One region of the Enterobacter sp. PL_is511 genome, then DNA from elsewhere that is predicted to be linked to it. Evidence: predicted binding sites of a transcription regulator. Region 1 holds the regulator's gene; each other region holds the start of a gene.
What was found. The regulator CRP, encoded in region 1, controls carbon source genes, mostly activating them, when cyclic AMP is high. The targets are predictions, from matches to a motif close to ATGTGANNNNNNTCACAT.

Region 1 (4,280 bases):
GCGGCGGTTTCCCGGTGAGTGCGGTACTGACGACGCAGGAGATCGCCTCCGCGTTCCACGTTGGCTCTCACGGCTCCACCTACGGCGGTAACCCGCTGGCGAGCGCCGTGGCGGGTGCCGCGTTCGACATCATCAACACGCCAGAGGTGTTGAACGGCGTCAGCGCGAAGCGCGAGCTGTTCGTAAAACACCTGCAAAAGATTGACGAGCAGTACGATGTGTTCAGCGAGATCCGCGGGATGGGGTTATTGATTGGTGCCGAGCTGAAGCCGCAGTATAAGGGCCGCGCGCGCGACTTCCTGCACGCCGCCGCTCGCGAAGGGGTGATGGTGCTCAACGCCGGGCCGGACGTAATGCGCTTTGCGCCGTCGCTGGTGGTGGAAGATAAGGATATTGAAGACGGATTAACCCGCTTTGCCGCGGCGGTTGGGAAGATCGTCCAGCAGAATTAGTACGGCGTTCGTTTCAGCACGCGCGTTAACCAAACCCCATGATGCGGACGCTGACGCCATGCCACCGACGAAATGGTGTGCATGGTGTTCAAATGCCCCAGCACGCGCTGTAAATGCTGTTCCAGGGTGCTCATTGGGCCGTGGGTCAGCGTTTCCGGCGCTTCCAGAATATTTGAATCCCCCGACTCACCCGGCGAGTCATACTCCAGACGCTGCTGACACCGCTGCAACGCAATTTCACACGACTGCAAATAGCGCTGCGCCAGATCCGGCGTGAGCATCGTGTGCTCGCGCGCCAGCGTGGTCATGGCGTTAATGTGCTCGACGATAAACTGGCTGTGCGTCACCCAGAGCTTCATATCGGCCAGATAGTGCGAGTTAAAGCCCGGCTCCTGCATCGCCTGATTGAGCGAGTTAAACAGGGCGTTGTGCGCCTGGTTGACCTTCATGCGCTGATACGCCAGCGGGGAGGGCTGCGGGTCGTCGCTCAGGATCAGGCGAATGGCCTGCTGGTCGGCTTCCAGCGCGTCGTGGGCGTTCTGCCTGAGCAGCCCGCTTTGCCACTGCGGCCACAGCCAGACCATGCCGCCAAAGGCAATCAGGCAGCCGATCAGGGTATCAATCAGCCTGGCGACAATAAACTGTTCGCCATTGAGCGTGAGCAGCTGCAGGGTGTATACCGCCGTCACCGTGAAGCCCACCATCGCCCAGCCGTAGTTTTTGCGGATAATCAGGTAGCTCACCAGCGTGATCGCCAGCATCCCTGCCAGGGTGTAGCCTTCCGGCACGTGGAAGTGCAGCGTCACGCCCGCAATGATCAGCCCGGCCATGGTGCCGCCCGCCCGATGCAGAATACGCACCCGCGTGGCGCCATAGCCGTTCTGGGTGACAAACAGCACGGTCATTAAGATCCAGTAGGGTTTCGGCAGATGCAGCGCCATGCCCATCAGGCTGGCGGTACTGAGCATCACGCTAATTCGTGCGGCGTTGCGCAGGGCGGACGATTTAAGCGACAGATAGCTCCTGAGCGCGGGCAATAACGGCAGGCGTTTTTGCTTATCCGCCATCAGATCGCGCGGATAGAGCGGGCGCTGGGTGCGTAGCACGCGGGCGATGCGGCTGAAGTGCCAGGCGGCAAACTGGCCGACCGGGTTATCCGGATGCTGACGGGCGATTTTCTCCAGCGCGCCCAGCTGTTTTTCCATGTTAAAGCGTGTGGGGTAGCGGTGGTAAAGAATATCGTCTGCCAGCACCCGCAGACGTGCCGAGACGGTCTGCGCGTTCCAGCGGATCACCGCTTCGGCGTGGCTGCGCTCGACCAGCTTTTGCACCTCCTGCGGATGGTGCAGGCTTACGGAGATATGCTCCTGCAGATCCAGGCCTACCTGGAAGGTGCGCAGCAGCCGTTTGTATTCGTGGTTCTTGTTGGCGGCGAGCATATGCAGCTGCTGATAGCACTGGCTTATCAGATCCACCACCTTCTGCTGGCGCGTCAGCAGGGGCGGTAAGGATTTTTCCGGATCGGTATGCTGGGTCAGCAGGGTGTATTTGGCTTCGCAGTAATCCGCAAGCTGCACATAGAGCAGGCTCAGGGATTCACGCAGCGGCTGCTCCCGCCACAGCCAGAACCAGAACCAGTTAAACAGGCCGTACCATAATGTCCCCAGGGCGTAGATCAGCAGCGGCTCCCACACCGGCATATTCCCGGCGAGGCTCAGCGTGAAAATGGCCGCAATCAGCGACGCGGGAAGCAGGCGGGCGTGCAGAGAACTGATTTCCGCCGTGACGCCGAGGGTCATCGCCAGCACGGTCAGGATCAGCGGCAGCGGAATATCACGAGCCAGTAAAAGCTGTACGGCGAGGCTACAGCCCGCAAACAGGCAGCCGCCGATAATCAGGCGTTTGAAAAAGCGCTTATGCGGCGTGTCCAGACCGGCGATGTTGCAGCAGGCAGGCACGAGGGAAAACAGCAGACCTTGCTGAAGATGTCCGAGGATCAGGCCTATGGCCACAGGAAGACACAACACCAGCGTTTGTCGCAGTGCGTAGTTAACTTCCGGGTGATAGATCAGCCTGCGCCACATGGGGAGTAGAGACAAAAACGGCGTGACACCTTGCGATGGCACGCCGTTTAAGCGGAATTAACGCGTTCCGTAAACCACGATGGTTTTACCGTGGGCAGAGATCAGGTTTTGATCTTCCAGCATTTTCAGGATACGGCCCACTGTTTCACGGGAGCAACCGACGATCTGACCAATTTCCTGACGGGTAATTTTAATTTGCATGCCGTCCGGGTGGGTCATAGCGTCTGGCTGTTTCGCCAGGTTCAGTAGGGTCTGTGCGATACGGCCTGTCACGTCCAGGAAGGCGAGGTTGCCCACTTTCTCTGAGGTGACCTGCAGACGGCGCGCCATCTGGGAAGAAAGACGCATCAGGATGTCAGGGTTAACCTGAATCAGCTGACGGAACTTCTTGTAAGAAATTTCAGCCACTTCACATGCTGTCTTTGCACGAACCCAGGCGCTACGTTCCTGGCCCTCTTCAAACAGGCCCAGTTCACCGATGAAATCGCCCTGGTTCAGATAAGAAAGGATCATCTCTTTCCCTTCTTCATCTTTGATCAGCACTGCCACCGAGCCTTTAACGATGTAATACAACGTTTCCGCTTTTTCACCCTGGTGAATCAGCGTGCTCTTTGATGGGTACTTATGAATGTGGCAATGAGACAAGAACCATTCGAGAGTCGGGTCTGTTTGCGGTTTGCCAAGCACCATGCGCTGTTATCCTCTGTTATAAGCTGTCACCAGAGTCATCAGATGCATCCGGACTCTGGGGTTGCAATCGAATTCTTACCCATACCCTGGGAAGTCGGCTACCGTAACGTTTCGCAGCCAGTAAAGTTTGATGTCCTCTGCATACATGTGTAACGTCAATGTATTACTGTAGCATCCAGAGTGTTTTAGCATAGCTTTCGCCGCGTGTCTCCTGGTGTCTCGCTTCAGCATGATGCAGGTCGCCTTCCATTGCGAGAAATGTAACGCACGCGTAATCTGTCACCAAAAATGCAACGTTGGAGTTTAAGAATATGCAAGCGCGCGTGAAATGGGTTGAAGGTTTAACGTTCCTGGGCGAGTCCGCGTCAGGACACCAGATTTTGATGGACGGTAACTCCGGCGATAAAGCGCCAAGCCCAATGGAAATGGTGCTGATGGCGGCAGGGGGATGCAGCGCCATTGACGTGGTGTCGATTCTGCAAAAAGGTCGTCATGACGTGACGGATTGTGAGGTTAAACTCACGTCAGAACGTCGCGAAGAGGCGCCACGCCTGTTCACCCATATTAATCTGCACTTTGTGGTCACCGGTAAAGAGTTGAAGGACGCAGCGGTCTCGCGTGCGGTGGATCTGTCTGCGGAGAAGTACTGCTCTGTGGCGTTAATGCTGGAGAAAGCGGTAAAAATCACGCATTCGTATGAAGTGATCGAGGCTTAATTATTGGGGCATCGTGCGTGTTGATGCCCTCACCCTAACCCTCTCCCACAGGGAGAGGGAACATGTTCACGCGATCTGCTTCCCTTCCATCAGTCGCTCCACCAGCGGCGTCATGATGAGCTCCATCGCCAGCCCCATTTTTCCGCCCGGCACGACTAACGTATTCATGTGCGAAATAAACGAGCCCTGCAGCATGGCCAGTAGCCAGGGGTAATCAATGCCTTCGAGATTGCGGAAATGGATCACCACAAAGCTCTCATCAAGGGACGGGATACTTTTGGCGGCAAACGGGTTGGAGGTGTCCACCGTCGGCACCCGCTGGAAGTTGATATGGGTGC
Region 2 (4,280 bases), on a different contig from region 1:
TCCATGGCGAGAGTGGGGTAGGATCGTCGGCACAAGACATTGAGGCGTCCAGGTGTATCTTGCTAAATCCAGCCGCGACATAGGCTTTGATCAATGCAATGGATTTCTCCATCGCCGCGTCTGCGGGTTCGTTTTGCCAGCAGTTTGGCCCCAGATGATCGCCACCCAGGATCAAACGTTCATGCGGAAAGCCCACCTCTTTAGCGATCTTCAGAACAAAATCACGGAAATCAGCGGGTTTCATACCGGTGTAACCGCCGAACTGGTTCACCTGATTTGAGGTGGCTTCAATCAGAACCTTGTTGTCGGTATGCAGATCGAACCGCAAAGCGGCTTCGATAACCAGCGGGTGCGCTGAGCAAACTGAGCAAATACCGAGAGCTTCTCCCGCTTTATGGCGGGTAATAATATCTTTCACGTTTCCTCCAGGTCAGGACTTCAGGCTTTCGTATTTAGAGCTTTCCTTCACAACCACAATCGTTAATAACTTTACACACCACCTCTTTCATGGCGCGTTTGGCGGGCACCATGTAATGACGCGGGTCACTGGTTTCGGGATGTGAAGCGAGATAGGTTTTCAGGGCATTCGAGAAGGCGATTTTGAGTTCTGTGGCAACGTTGACCTTGCAGATACCGAGGCGAATTGCCTGATGGATATCGGCCGTAGATAAACCGGAAGCGCCGTGCAGCACCAGCGGGATATCGACCTGATTGCGAATCTCTGCCAGACGTTCAAAATCAAGTTTCGGCGTGGCAGTGTAGAGGCCGTGCGCGGTACCGATGGCGACGGCCAATGAGTCGATACCCGTTAATTCAACAAACTCACGTGCCTGTAGTGGGTTGGTGTAAAGCGCATCTTTGCTGTCGACCACAAGGTCATCTTCCTGCCCGGCAAGACGGCCAAGTTCAGCCTCCACGCTCACATCGTAACGGTGGCAGTAGTCTGTCACTTTCTTCACCAGCGCGACATTTTCAGCGAATGGATGATGAGATCCGTCGATCATCGCCGAGCGGATCCCGCTTTGGACTTTCTGCGCGATATCGTCGAAATCTTCGTGATGATCGAGGTGGATCGCCAGTGGCTGGTTGTACGTTTTGGCCAGATCGCTGGCGATGGCGACCACGTTACCGGTTCCTGCATAGCTGAATGTGCCGGGCGTACCCGCCACGATCAGCGGAGATCGCATCTCATAGGCCGTTTCAACGACCACCTGCAGCGTTTCGAGATTATGAATATTGAATGCCGGTACGGCGTAACCTTCGCGCTGTGCTTTTAGCAGCATCGCCTTCGACGAGATGATGAACATCTTTCCTCCGAAACCTTTCGTTTTATTTATGCGAAAGACAATATAGGGTTTCGGAATGTTATTTTGTGATTGATATCTTAAAAATGAAAGAATCGAAATGAAAGGTAAGGATGCGAAAGAAATGAAAGCAAAAAAAAAGCATGGCCGAAGCCATGCTAAGCGAGGTTCACAGCAAACTCACGTCACCGGTGCCGGGTTAAACACCGCCAGCTGATTATGCAATCCCCACTGATCCGAAAAGGTTTTCTTCCGTCCGCTGGCGACATCCAGAATGAAGTGGAACAGTTTCCAGCCCACGTCCTCAATACTCTCTTCCCCGGTGGCGATAGTGCCCGCGTTGATATCCATTAAGTCATACCAGCGGTTTGCCAGCTCGGTGCGGGTCGCCATCTTAATCACCGGCACCGCCATCAGGCCGTACGGCGTGCCGCGCCCGGTGGTAAAGACCTGTACCGTAATGCCGGATGCCACCTGCTGCGTGCCGCAGACAAAATCGCTGGCCGGCGTTGCCGCGTAAATCAGGCCGCGTTTCGTCGGGCGCTGGCCCGGAGAGAGCACTTCTGCAATGGCGCTCTGACCGGATTTGGCAATGGAGCCAAGGGCTTTTTCCACCACGTTCGCCAGGCCGCCTTTTTTGTTCCCCGGAGACGGGTTGGCGCTGCGGTCGGTTTTGCCCATATCGAGATAGCTATCGTACCAGGCCATCTCCTCAAGCAGGCGCTTGCCGACCTCTTCATTAACGGCGCGTGGCGTAAGCAGATGGATGGCGTCACGCACTTCGGTCACCTCGGAGAACATCACCGTGGCGCCGCAGCGAACAAGCAGATCGGACGCATAGCCTACCGCCGGGTTGGCCGTCACGCCGGAGAAGGCATCGCTGCCGCCGCATTGGGTGCCCACGACCAGTTCCGAGGCCGGACACGTTTCGCGCTGGCGGCGGTTGAGTTTGTCCAGATGTCGCTCTGCCACCTGCAGAATGTCATCGACCATTGAGCGGAAACCAACGTGGCGTTCGTCCTGCAGGCGCACGATACTGTCCTCGTCTACCGGGATGGCTTTGACATCCTCAGTACCCTGCAGCAGGCGTTCTGGCTGCAATTTTTCACAGCCGAGGCCGATGACCATCACCTCGCCGCCAAAGTTCGGGTTGAGGGCGATATTGTGGATGGTCCGGATAGGCACCACGGCAGCGGGCGCGTTAATCGCCACGCCGCAGCCGTAGAGGTGGTTCAGGCCCACCACGCCGTCGACGTTCGGGTATTTTGGCAGCAGATCGCGTTCGATGATTTTCACCACGTAATCCACTACGCCCGCCACGCAGTGCACGCTGGTGGTAATACCGAGCAGATTTTTGGTGCCGACGCTGCCGTCCGCATTGCGGTAGCCTTCGAAGGTATAGCCCTCCAGCGGAGGAAGCGGTTCCGGCACGCGGGTTGCCAGCGGAAGCGTGTTCAGCGGCGGCGCTTCTGGAAGTGCCACCAGCGACTCCTCAACCCAGCTACCCTGTGGTATAGCGCGAACGGCATAGCCGATGACTTCACCGTAACGTACGATTTCGCTATTAGCAGGGATATCCACCAGGGCGACTTTATGTCCCTGTGGAATATGCTCAATCAGTTCCAGCCCGTCCGGGAATCGAGTGCCCGCTTTTAAGCCATTGTCGTTGACAATAATCGCCACATTATCGATGTCGTGTACTTTGATATAAAACGCCGTCGGCGATGCCTGTCGAATTTCAATGTCGGCCATTGTTCACTATTCTCCAGCAAAGTGTCTGATAATAAATTCAGCCAATTTTCTAATGGTAGAAATAAATACGCGGCTTTCAGAAATAAAGCATGTCAGCATAGGGGATATTAAAATGTGATCTCGATCGCTCCCGAACCCGTAATCCTTGATTCTGTGCATTAGCGCCCAGTGCTTTGTGCATATGCAAAAATTTTTATCAAAATATGCCGTAATACCTGAGCATTAAAACAATGTGCGGTCGCGGATGGCGTCTTATACTGAATGACGATTTTATCACGCCAGAATACGTCAGAATAATAAATATCATGCTGGCACGGTGTCTGAATGAATAAATAAAATGACACTGGAAAAGGCTGCGGAATAAAAAGGTAAATACGATGAGTAACGATATCTTCCCGAATAAATTTAAAGCGGCCCTCGCGGCGCACCAGATTCAGATTGGCTGCTGGTCCGCGCTGGCAAACCCAATCAGCACCGAAGTGCTGGGCCTGGCCGGTTTCGACTGGCTGGTGCTGGACGGCGAACATGCGCCGAACGATATCAGCACGTTTATTCCGCAGCTGATGGCGCTGAAAGGCAGCCACAGCGCCCCGGTGGTGCGTGTACCCACCAACGAGCCGGTGATTATCAAGCGTCTGCTGGATATCGGCTTCTACAACTTTCTGATCCCGTTTGTGGAGACGGAAGAACAAGCGGCGCTGGCCGTTGCGTCAACGCGCTACCCCCCGGAAGGGATCCGCGGCGTCTCCGTTTCGCACCGCGCCAATATGTTTGGCACCGTGCCGGACTATTTCGCGCAGTCCAACAGCAACATCACCATTCTGGTTCAGATCGAGAGCCAGCAGGGCGTTGATAACGTCGACGCGATTGCCGCCACAAACGGCGTGGACGGTATCTTCGTCGGCCCAAGCGATCTGGCTGCCGCCTTTGGCCATCTGGGCAATGCCAGCCACCCTGACGTACAGCGCGCGATCCAGCACATCTTTGCCCGCGCCAAAGCACACGGCAAACCGTGCGGCATTCTGGCGCCGGTTGAGGCGGACGCCCGTCGCTATCTGGAGTGGGGAGCCACGTTTGTTGCCGTCGGCAGCGACCTCGGCGTATTCCGCTCGGCCACGCAGAAATTAGCGGACGCTTTTAAAAAATAACCATCATTGAGGATACAGATTATGACGCTGAAAGTGGGTTTTATTGGCCTGGGGATCATGGGTAAACCAATGAGTA
Region 3 (4,280 bases), on a different contig from region 1:
GTGCTTCAGGTTTAATTCGTACTGACCGGACTCGGCTTCCGCTACGACCCCTGACAGCGGGATGTGCTGCAGGTGCGCCAGCTGTTCCAGCTCGTCAAACAGCGCGGCATGCGCCGACGAGGTATCCATATGAAAACAGCCCTGATTTTGCGGATCCCGATCGTCATGTCCCGTCAGATAGAACTCGATTTCCGGGGCAATCACCGGGAAAAGGCCGTGCCGGTGGAAGCGGGCCAGCACGTTCTGCAGTATCACGCGCGGCTCAAGCGGGCAGGGGCTATCGTCGCTGTCTTTCATCGTCAGCAGGATCTGCGCGTTGTGCTGTGGATCCTGCGGACAGGGACGCAAAGAGCCGGCGACCGGAACGCACAGCCGGTCCGGTTCATCATAAAGCGGGGCGGCGATTTTTCCTTTCTGATCCATCGAGTAGACCGAAAGGGGAAAGTAACAGCCTTTTTCCAGACTCAGCATGCTCTCCACCGACAGACGCTTGCCACGCATCGTGCCGTTGATATCGTTCAGGTAAACGTCTACATGTTTCGTCTGCGGGTAACGTTCCAGGTAATCGGCTACTTCCACTGAAATGTTGTGCTGCAGGGCGTCAATTTTTTCATCAAGCCAGAGACTGGAATTGAGTGCGCCAGGAAGTGATAAACCGGGAAGGTTAAAATACGGACGGAGACTTTTGAGGAAAAACGCATTCATTATCGAGTTCATAGTCATTCTTCAATGAAGCCGTAGCGGCAGTGAACTCAGCTTAAAAGAGCCGACGTAAAGGGGAGATAAAAAGCGTCAGGCCCGGCGTAAAGAAATTATAAAGGCGGTGCTGTTATTTCTCTTTTTTCTGCATATCGAGCAGCTGCTCGGGCGTGACGGCCGGGTAACCCTGCGCGTCTTCCGGCACTTCATGCATCGCTGGAATCGGCACCAGCGGGCCTAAAAAGCGCGGTTCGCGTTTGAAGATATACAGATCGGCCAGGGCACCAAAGCGGGCACCGAACTCGCGGACGCGCACGCTCAGCATATCTTTTGGCGACGGCACCGCGTAGCACTGTGCCTGAATGCCCATATGCAGGGCGATAAACAGCGCGCGTTCGCAGTGGAAGCGCTGGGTGATGATGATGAAGTCGTTGGTGTCGAAGACTTTGCGCGTGCGCACGATGGAGTCCAGGGTGCGGAACCCGGCGTAGTCGAGCACGATATCGGCAGGATCCACGCCCGCGGCAATCAGGTCCTTACGCATCGTCACCGGTTCATTGTAGCTTTGCAGGGCGTTATCCCCGCTCAGCAGCAGGTAGTTCACCTTGCCGCTGTTGTAGGCATTCAGCGCGCCCTGAATGCGGTAACGGTAATACTGGTTAATGACGCCGGTGCGGTAATACTTGGCGGTGCCGAGCACCACGCCAACCTGACGATAGGGCAGGTCCTGCAGGTCGTCAAAGATGTAGGGGGCGGTTTTCCAGCTCATCCAGCGGTCGAGACCGAGCACGATCAACAGCAGTATGCCGACCAGGACAGACAGGCTGTAAAAAACGCGCTTTAACATGCAGATGGCTCGTGCGTGGATGAAATTTAACTCAGGCTACTTTACCCGCCTGGTTAGCGCAAGAAACAGCGACTCAACTGAGGGGTTTTTCAGCAAACTGGCGGGCATTTCTGCCCGCCGGAAGGATTACGCCAGCAGTACGCGGTCAATTGTCGTACAGCCCAGCGCTTTAAGCGTTGCGGCAGTGGCATCCCACTGGATCAGCGGCGCATCGGCAATCTCGGCCAGAATGGCGCGCTGAATGTCCGGATAGTCATAGCCGTTCAGGCTCAGCAGGTTAAGTGCGCCCTGCAGCGGCGGCAGCGTCGGGTTAAACGCGGCGTTTTCCGCATAGCTGCCGGTGAAGATTCGGCCATCGCGGCACTGCAGCGCCACGCCGCTCGGAGACTTGCTGTACGGCGTGTGGCTCTTGTTGGCGGCGGTAATCGCCGCCTGGCTCAGGTTATCGCCGGACAGGGCGAAACCGTGGTTCTGCTCGTCCATCAGCAGGGTTTTGATCTCCAGATCTTTCGGGCCAAACGCGTCAGGCAGATAATCCCCCAGCGTGTGCGGCGCGCGGCCTGGCAGGTTGATGCGCAGCTGCAGCCCGCTGTTCAGCTCGTTCATGAACTGACGGCAGTGGCCGCAGGGGGTGTAGTTAACGGTAATGGCGCTCAGGGCTTTTTCACCGCGCAGCCAGGCGTGGCTGATGGCGCTCTGCTCGGCGTGAACGGTCTGCTGCATGGTTGCGCCCAGGAACTCCATGTTGCCGCCGAAGTACCAGGTGCCGCTGACGCCCCGCGCAATGGCCCCGACGTTGAAGTGGGAGAGATCGGCCCGCGCGCAGGCAGCAGCCAGAGGAAGCAGTGCGAAAGCCAGCGCGTCTTCATCCAGTCCCGTTGCCTGTTTCAGCATCGTGACCTGCTCCGCGGTCAGCAGGGCGGGGAAGTGTGCATCTGCCAGAACGGGAGCAAGGGCTGACTGCAAATTCTCTGCAAGCTGGGCGAAAGCAGCTTGAAAACGTGGGTGCATGGCGTTTGCCTCATAAAGGTTAATGGATCGGTAGTTTACGGAGCCGTCAGGGCTTTATATGTGATCCGCTTCTCATTATGTATGCAACTTATGAAATCAAAATGAAATTTGCGCGACGCATCGCAAATTTTAGCCCATCACCGCCAGAATCAGCGGGAAAATGAATGGGGCCAGCAGGGAGGTAATAATCCCGCAGATCACCAGCGCCAGGGAGCTAAACGCCCCTTCCTGATAATCCAGCTCCGCGCAGCGGGCCGTGCCCAGCGCGTGGGAGGCGGTGCCCATCGACAGCCCCCGTGCCGCTTTAGTATGAATACGCATCGCGTTCAGCAGGGTGTGGCCAAACACCGCGCCTAGAATACCGACGAAAATGACGCACATCGCGCTGATGGCCGGAATACCGCCGAGGCTGCCCCCAACCGCCATCGCGATAGGCGTGGTCACCGATTTTGGCAGAATAGAGGCGGCAATCTGCGGCGAGGCACCCATCATCAGCGCCACCGACGTACCGGTGATCATCGCCACCAGGCTCCCGACAAAACAGATGGTAATGATGGATTTCCAGCGGGCGCGGATCTGGTGCAGTTGCTCATATAAAGGAAAGGCGAGCGCCACGACGGCGGGCTGCAGCAGGTCGTTTAAGATTTTGCTGCCGGCAAAGTAGCGTTCGTAAGGAATGCCGGTGAGCAGCAGGAACGGAATAATCACCACCATCGCCACCAGCAGCGGGTTCAGCAACGGCATTTTGAAACGCGCGGCAAGCTTACGTGCGGCGAAAAAGACTGCAAGGGTGAGCGGCAGGGACCACCAGATATTGTCCATCATTTTTTTGTTTTCTCCCCAATCACGTTACGTTCGCCATGCACCAGATGTGAACTCCAGCTCACCACCAGGAAAACCACCAGCGTACTGACCGCGCAGGAGACCACAATCGGGCCGAACTGGGCTTTGAGCAAATCAAAATACTGCATGACCCCGACGCCGATAGGCACGAAAAGCAGCGCCATATAGCGAATAAGGACGAAGCAGCCGGGGTTGACCCACTTTGCGGGCAGGATTTGCAGCGCCAGCAACACGAAGAGGATCAGCATGCCGATAATGCTGCCGGGGATGGTGATGGGCAGCAGCGACGCGATGAAAATCCCGGCATACAGGCAGGCGTAAATCAGGACGAATGCGCGCAGATATTGCCAGATAATGTTCAATGATTTGCTCATGGTGATAGTCCTTGCTGAAACGCATTCATCATACAATTAAACCTAAAAATGTGCCATGGATCACATCATGAATTTTGAGCATACCAGACATTCCGGAATGGAACGCCGAGCTTTCCACACACATACAGAGCAGATACTATAGCGCGTCTTTTTTCACAGGTACTGCTATGCGTGTTTTACTGGCCCCAATGGAAGGCGTGCTCGACTCCCTCGTGCGCGAGCTTCTGACCGAGGTGAACGATTACGATCTCTGCGTGACGGAGTTTCTGCGCGTGGTCGATATGTTGTTGCCGGTAAAATCCTTCTTCCGCCTGTGCCCCGAGCTGCACAACCAGAGCCGGACCTCTTCCGGCACGCTGGTGCGTATTCAGCTGCTCGGCCAGTATCCCGAATGGCTGGCGGAAAACGCCGCCCGCGCGGTTGAGCTGGGCTCTTACGGGGTGGATCTCAACTGCGGCTGCCCGTCGAAGCTGGTCAACGGCAGCGGCGGCGGGGCGACCTTGCTG
Region 4 (4,280 bases), on a different contig from region 1:
CCAGCTGATCCACCGTCACCAGATTGTGCCCTTTCAGGTAATCCATTATCTGCTCTAACCGGTTATATCCCTTCATATCATTCCCGTGTAATTTGCATAGCCAACTGGATAGACACCGTCATGCTCTCAGACTTCGCTTTGCCGGTCCAGGCAATATCGAATGCGGTACCGTGGTCCGCAGAGGTACGGATAAACGGCAAGCCGGCGGTGATATTCACCCCGTCATAAAAGCCGAGTAATTTTAGCGGAATATGCCCTTGATCGTGATACATCGCAACGACCATGTCATACATACCTTCGTGGCATTGCATAAATACCGTATCCGGTGGACACGGTCCGGTGACGTTTAACCCCTGCGCTTTCATCGCGTCGACAGCCGGGCCGACAATCTTGATCTCTTCATCGCCAAACAGGCCGTTTTCACCCGCATGCGGGTTAACGCCGGCAACCGCAATGCGCGGTTGTTGAAAGCCGACGCGTTTCAGGAATCTATCCGCAATCCCAATCACGGTTTTTACCCGATCCTGATTGAGCGTATCAAGGAATTTGCGCAACGCAATGTGGGTCGTGATGTGAATCACCTTCAGTTTGTCCGTATACAGCACCATGGCGTAATCTTTGCTGTCGGTCAGATGCGCCAGCAGCTCGGTATGACCCGGATAGAGATGCCCGGCCAGGTGCAGCGCCTCTTTATTCAGGGGAGCCGTTGCAATCGCCTTCACCTCACCCGCCATCGCCAGTTCGGTAGCACGCTTCACGCAGCGATAAGCCAGATCCCCGGCCTCAGCCTGAACGATACCCGGCTTCAGTGCATCAGGATCGGCCAGCGGTTCATCAAGCACGTTAATCACGCCAGCGGCAAAGCGCGCGCCGCTGACCGCGTCGATAGTGCGGATATCCGCCTGCCCGGTGATTCCTTTCTCAAGCACCCGCTGCAGCGTTCTGGCGCAGCCCACAACCACCACAGGTGCCCCTGACAACTCACCCTCGGTGAGGGATTTGATGATGATTTCCGGGCCAATGCCAGCCGGGTCACCCATGGTTACAGCAATAATTTTAGTCACTCAGTCTCTCCTCGATAAAATGCAACACCTCAAGCAGCGTCTCTTCGTTTCCGAAGCCCCCTGCTTTGGTCATTACCGGCTGCTGCCAGCCACAACCCAGAAATTTTCCGGCTGGCACGCACTGTGCGACGCACCCGGTAATCTCAAACCCCCGAGCATCCAGTGCCCTCGCGACAGCCATCGCCACGTCGCCACCGGAGACGTACAGCGCGTCAGGCGTCTGCGCCGCCAGCACCTGTCGGGTCAGTTCGCCTAAAAACGTACAAATTTTTTCGCCCAGGCCTGCGCGGGTGACGCGATACTGCTGGCAGAGTTGCTCGACCTGATGCCGGGCCTCGTGGCCCGCACAGGTATGCACAATGCAGTGATGGCCAGACTGAAGTACCTGCGCAATCTGTTCGAGATACCCGGACGTGTCTCCGCGCAGCGCGTCATTCACATCAATGAGTACCGACGAGACGTCCGCCTGGCTTACCGCCAGTGCAATCTGTCGTTGCGCGATCTCACTCATCGAGCCGACGACGGCCAGCAGTTGTTTACGCCGAACCGGGGCCAGATGACGGGCCAGCGCATCGCATAGTCCGGCAGAGCCCACCAGCAGCGGCCTCTGTGAGCAGGCCAACGCGGCATCGATAATGGCGTCCATCTCCTCATCGGTGTGCGCATCCACGATGAGCCATTCCGTTCCTCGGGCAAGTTCGGCAGTGAGCGTTTTCACGGTCACGCTTTTAGCGCTCACCCCGGTAAACAGGTCAGCAATAGCGGCAGACGGGACAGGCGTTTTGGGATCGCTGGCAAATTCGGTTTCATTCACCGGAACGCCGTTTACCAGACACCTGCCGTACCGCGTGATCCGCCCTGCTGACGGGTATGCCGGCGCCACGATCACCTGCCGCCTGCCGCTTAATGCCTTAAGAACCTGAGATTCGGCTCCTGCATTGCCACGCAACGTGGAATCCATCTTTTTAATGAGCCAGCGGGCATCCGCGATTTCAGCCCCGAGTGCGGCCACCCTTTCGGCCGCCTCCGATGCCTTCAGCGCCCGGGAATCGGTGTTAACGATCAGCACATCGCTCGCCTGGGTAAACGGTGTATGAAACGCCACGCTGACTTTTTTGCCACACAGCGCCAGGCTGACACCGGCATCATTTGCGCCGGTAAAGTCATCGGCGACGACCACGACCTCTCTGTTCACATTGCTCACTTTCATCCCCACTTCGGGTTAGCCTTTCCCGTTAATGATTATATTCAATCATGATTGATTATATGTGAGCAAGATCAAGTTAATCAGTTTGCGAATAAATTATAAATTTAGCCACACGATGACCATGAAGCGTCTTGCTTGAGCGAAATCAATCATGGATACAGAGACAGGAGAAAAGCGTGGTTACGATCAACAGCACCCTGATTAGCGGGGCGAATGCCATCGCCGCCATCAGGCCATTACTTACTGATAAAACGCAGATCCTGCTGGTGACGGACGGCAATATTGCGCGTCTGGAGGCAGCAAAGCAGATCCGCGCGATCCTCGAAGAGGACCAGCGCGGCGTCACGATTATCGACAATGTCCCGCCTGAACCCACCCATCACGACGTTAACCAACTGCTCTCGACGTTAAAGGGAACGTTTGGGCTGGTCGTCGGGCTCGGCGGCGGTAGCGTACTGGATGTAGCCAAATTGCTTTCAGTACTTTGTCACCCGCTTTCTCCGGGGCTGGACAACCTGCTCGCGGGCATAAAACCGGTGGCACGCATCGCGTCACTGCTGATCCCGGCCACTGCAGGAACCGGATCGGAAGCGACGCCGAATGCCATTCTGGCCATACCGGAGCAAAGCACGAAAGTGGGCATCATCTCCCCCGTCCTGCTGCCCGATTACGTCGCCCTGCTGCCGGAGCTGACGACCAGCATGCCCGCACACATTGCCTCATCCACCGGGATTGATGCCCTGTGCCATCTGATTGAGTGTTTCACCTCAACGGTCGCTAATCCGGTTAGCGATAACGCCGCGCTGATGGGCCTGTCTAAGCTGCTCAACAACATTGAAACGGCCTGCGCCGAACCGGGCAATCTGCTGGCGAAGCTGGAGATGCTGTGGGCGTCTTACTACGGCGGGGTCGCCATTGCACATGCTGGCACGCACCTGGTTCACGCCCTGTCCTACCCGCTCGGCGGCAAATATCACCTGCCTCACGGGGTGGCCAACGCGATTCTGCTGGCGCCCTGCATGCGCGTGGTTCGTCCCCACTGCGTGACGAAATTTGCGCAAGTCTGGGATTTGGTGCCCGGCGCGGATACGTCGCTGTCAGACGAAGAAAAATCCCACGCGCTGGTGGAGTACTTTGCCGCGCTGGTCCGCAGACTCAGCATGCCGGATAACCTGGAGACACTGGGCGTACCCCGTGAAGATATCGCCTCCCTCAGTGATGCGGCCCTTAACGTTAAGCGGCTCATGAACAATGCACCCTGTCAGGTTAATCACGACGAGGTGCAGGCGATTTACCGGACACTGTTTCCCCAACATTAATAGCCAAGGAGTGTGTAATGCGTAACAACATCAGGGGCGTGCTAACGGCCGTTGTAACCCCCTTTGACACGGAAGGCGCGCTGAACCTGTCGGGCCTGAAACGACAGGTCGATCGTCAACTCAGTGCTGGCAACGGCATCTTCTGCGGCGGCACAAACGGCGAGTTCTTCGTGCTTAACGAAGAAGAAAAAATCGCCGTCACCCGCACCTGCGTGGAAACGGTGGCCGGCCGCGCACCGGTCGTGGCGCACATTGGGGAAATTTCGACCCGCGAAACCATCCGTCTGGGGAGACAGATCGCCTCGCTGGGTGTCGATGCCGTTTCCGTCATTACCCCTTACTTCGTTCCTCTGAAACAGTCTGAACTCGTCGCGCACTACACCGCTATCGCCGACGCGCTAGCCGTACCGGTATTTCTGTACAACATTCCAGCGCGTACCGGCAATACCATTGAACCCGCTACCGCACGCGCGCTGGCCGAACATCCCAACATCGTCGGTATTAAAGACAGTGCCGGGAGCTATGAAAGCCTGCGCGGATTCCTTAATGCGGTGAGGGACATGGACGGATTCGACGTGCTCAACGGCCCAGATTCGCTTATCCACCAGGGCTTCATCGACGGATGTTCGGCCTGCATCTCCGGGCTGGCAAACGTGGCGCCGACGGCCATCAACGCCATCTGGTCACGCT

Region 2: the regulator CRP is predicted to act here: its motif matches at 3,169-3,186, upstream of garD (galactarate dehydratase).
Region 3: the regulator CRP is predicted to act here: its motif matches at 2,616-2,633, upstream of cdd (cytidine deaminase).
Region 4: the regulator CRP is predicted to act here: its motif matches at 2,331-2,348, upstream of AC0TN7_RS22750 (iron-containing alcohol dehydrogenase).

What each region holds. Positions count from the first base shown of each region.
Region 1 is NZ_JBVPGP010000014.1:146,814-151,093, forward strand. It holds gene argD (bifunctional acetylornithine/succinyldiaminopimelate transaminase) at 1-452, shown strand, start outside; gene AC0TN7_RS02640 (YccS/YhfK family putative transporter) at 449-2,536, opposite strand; gene crp (cAMP-activated global transcriptional regulator CRP) at 2,594-3,226, opposite strand; gene AC0TN7_RS02650 (OsmC family protein) at 3,538-3,942, shown strand; gene AC0TN7_RS02655 (phosphoribulokinase) at 4,009-4,280, opposite strand, start outside.
Region 2 is NZ_JBVPGP010000023.1:138,005-142,284, forward strand. It holds gene gatZ (tagatose-bisphosphate aldolase subunit GatZ) at 1-418, opposite strand, end outside; gene AC0TN7_RS12870 (tagatose bisphosphate family class II aldolase) at 453-1,307, opposite strand; gene garD (galactarate dehydratase) at 1,485-3,056, opposite strand; gene garL (2-dehydro-3-deoxyglucarate aldolase) at 3,434-4,204, shown strand; gene garR (2-hydroxy-3-oxopropionate reductase) at 4,226-4,280, shown strand, end outside.
Region 3 is NZ_JBVPGP010000011.1:3,186-7,465, reverse strand. It holds gene AC0TN7_RS00635 (glutamine synthetase family protein) at 1-705, opposite strand, end outside; gene sanA (outer membrane permeability protein SanA) at 830-1,546, opposite strand; gene cdd (cytidine deaminase) at 1,673-2,557, opposite strand; gene AC0TN7_RS00620 (CidB/LrgB family autolysis modulator) at 2,687-3,382, opposite strand; gene AC0TN7_RS00615 (CidA/LrgA family protein) at 3,379-3,774, opposite strand; gene dusC (tRNA dihydrouridine(16) synthase DusC) at 3,942-4,280, shown strand, end outside.
Region 4 is NZ_JBVPGP010000024.1:1,497,865-1,502,144, reverse strand. It holds gene AC0TN7_RS22765 (DeoR/GlpR family DNA-binding transcription regulator) at 1-76, opposite strand, end outside; gene AC0TN7_RS22760 (D-threonate 4-phosphate dehydrogenase) at 78-1,064, opposite strand; gene dtnK (D-threonate kinase) at 1,057-2,274, opposite strand; gene AC0TN7_RS22750 (iron-containing alcohol dehydrogenase) at 2,448-3,590, shown strand; gene AC0TN7_RS22745 (dihydrodipicolinate synthase family protein) at 3,608-4,280, shown strand, end outside.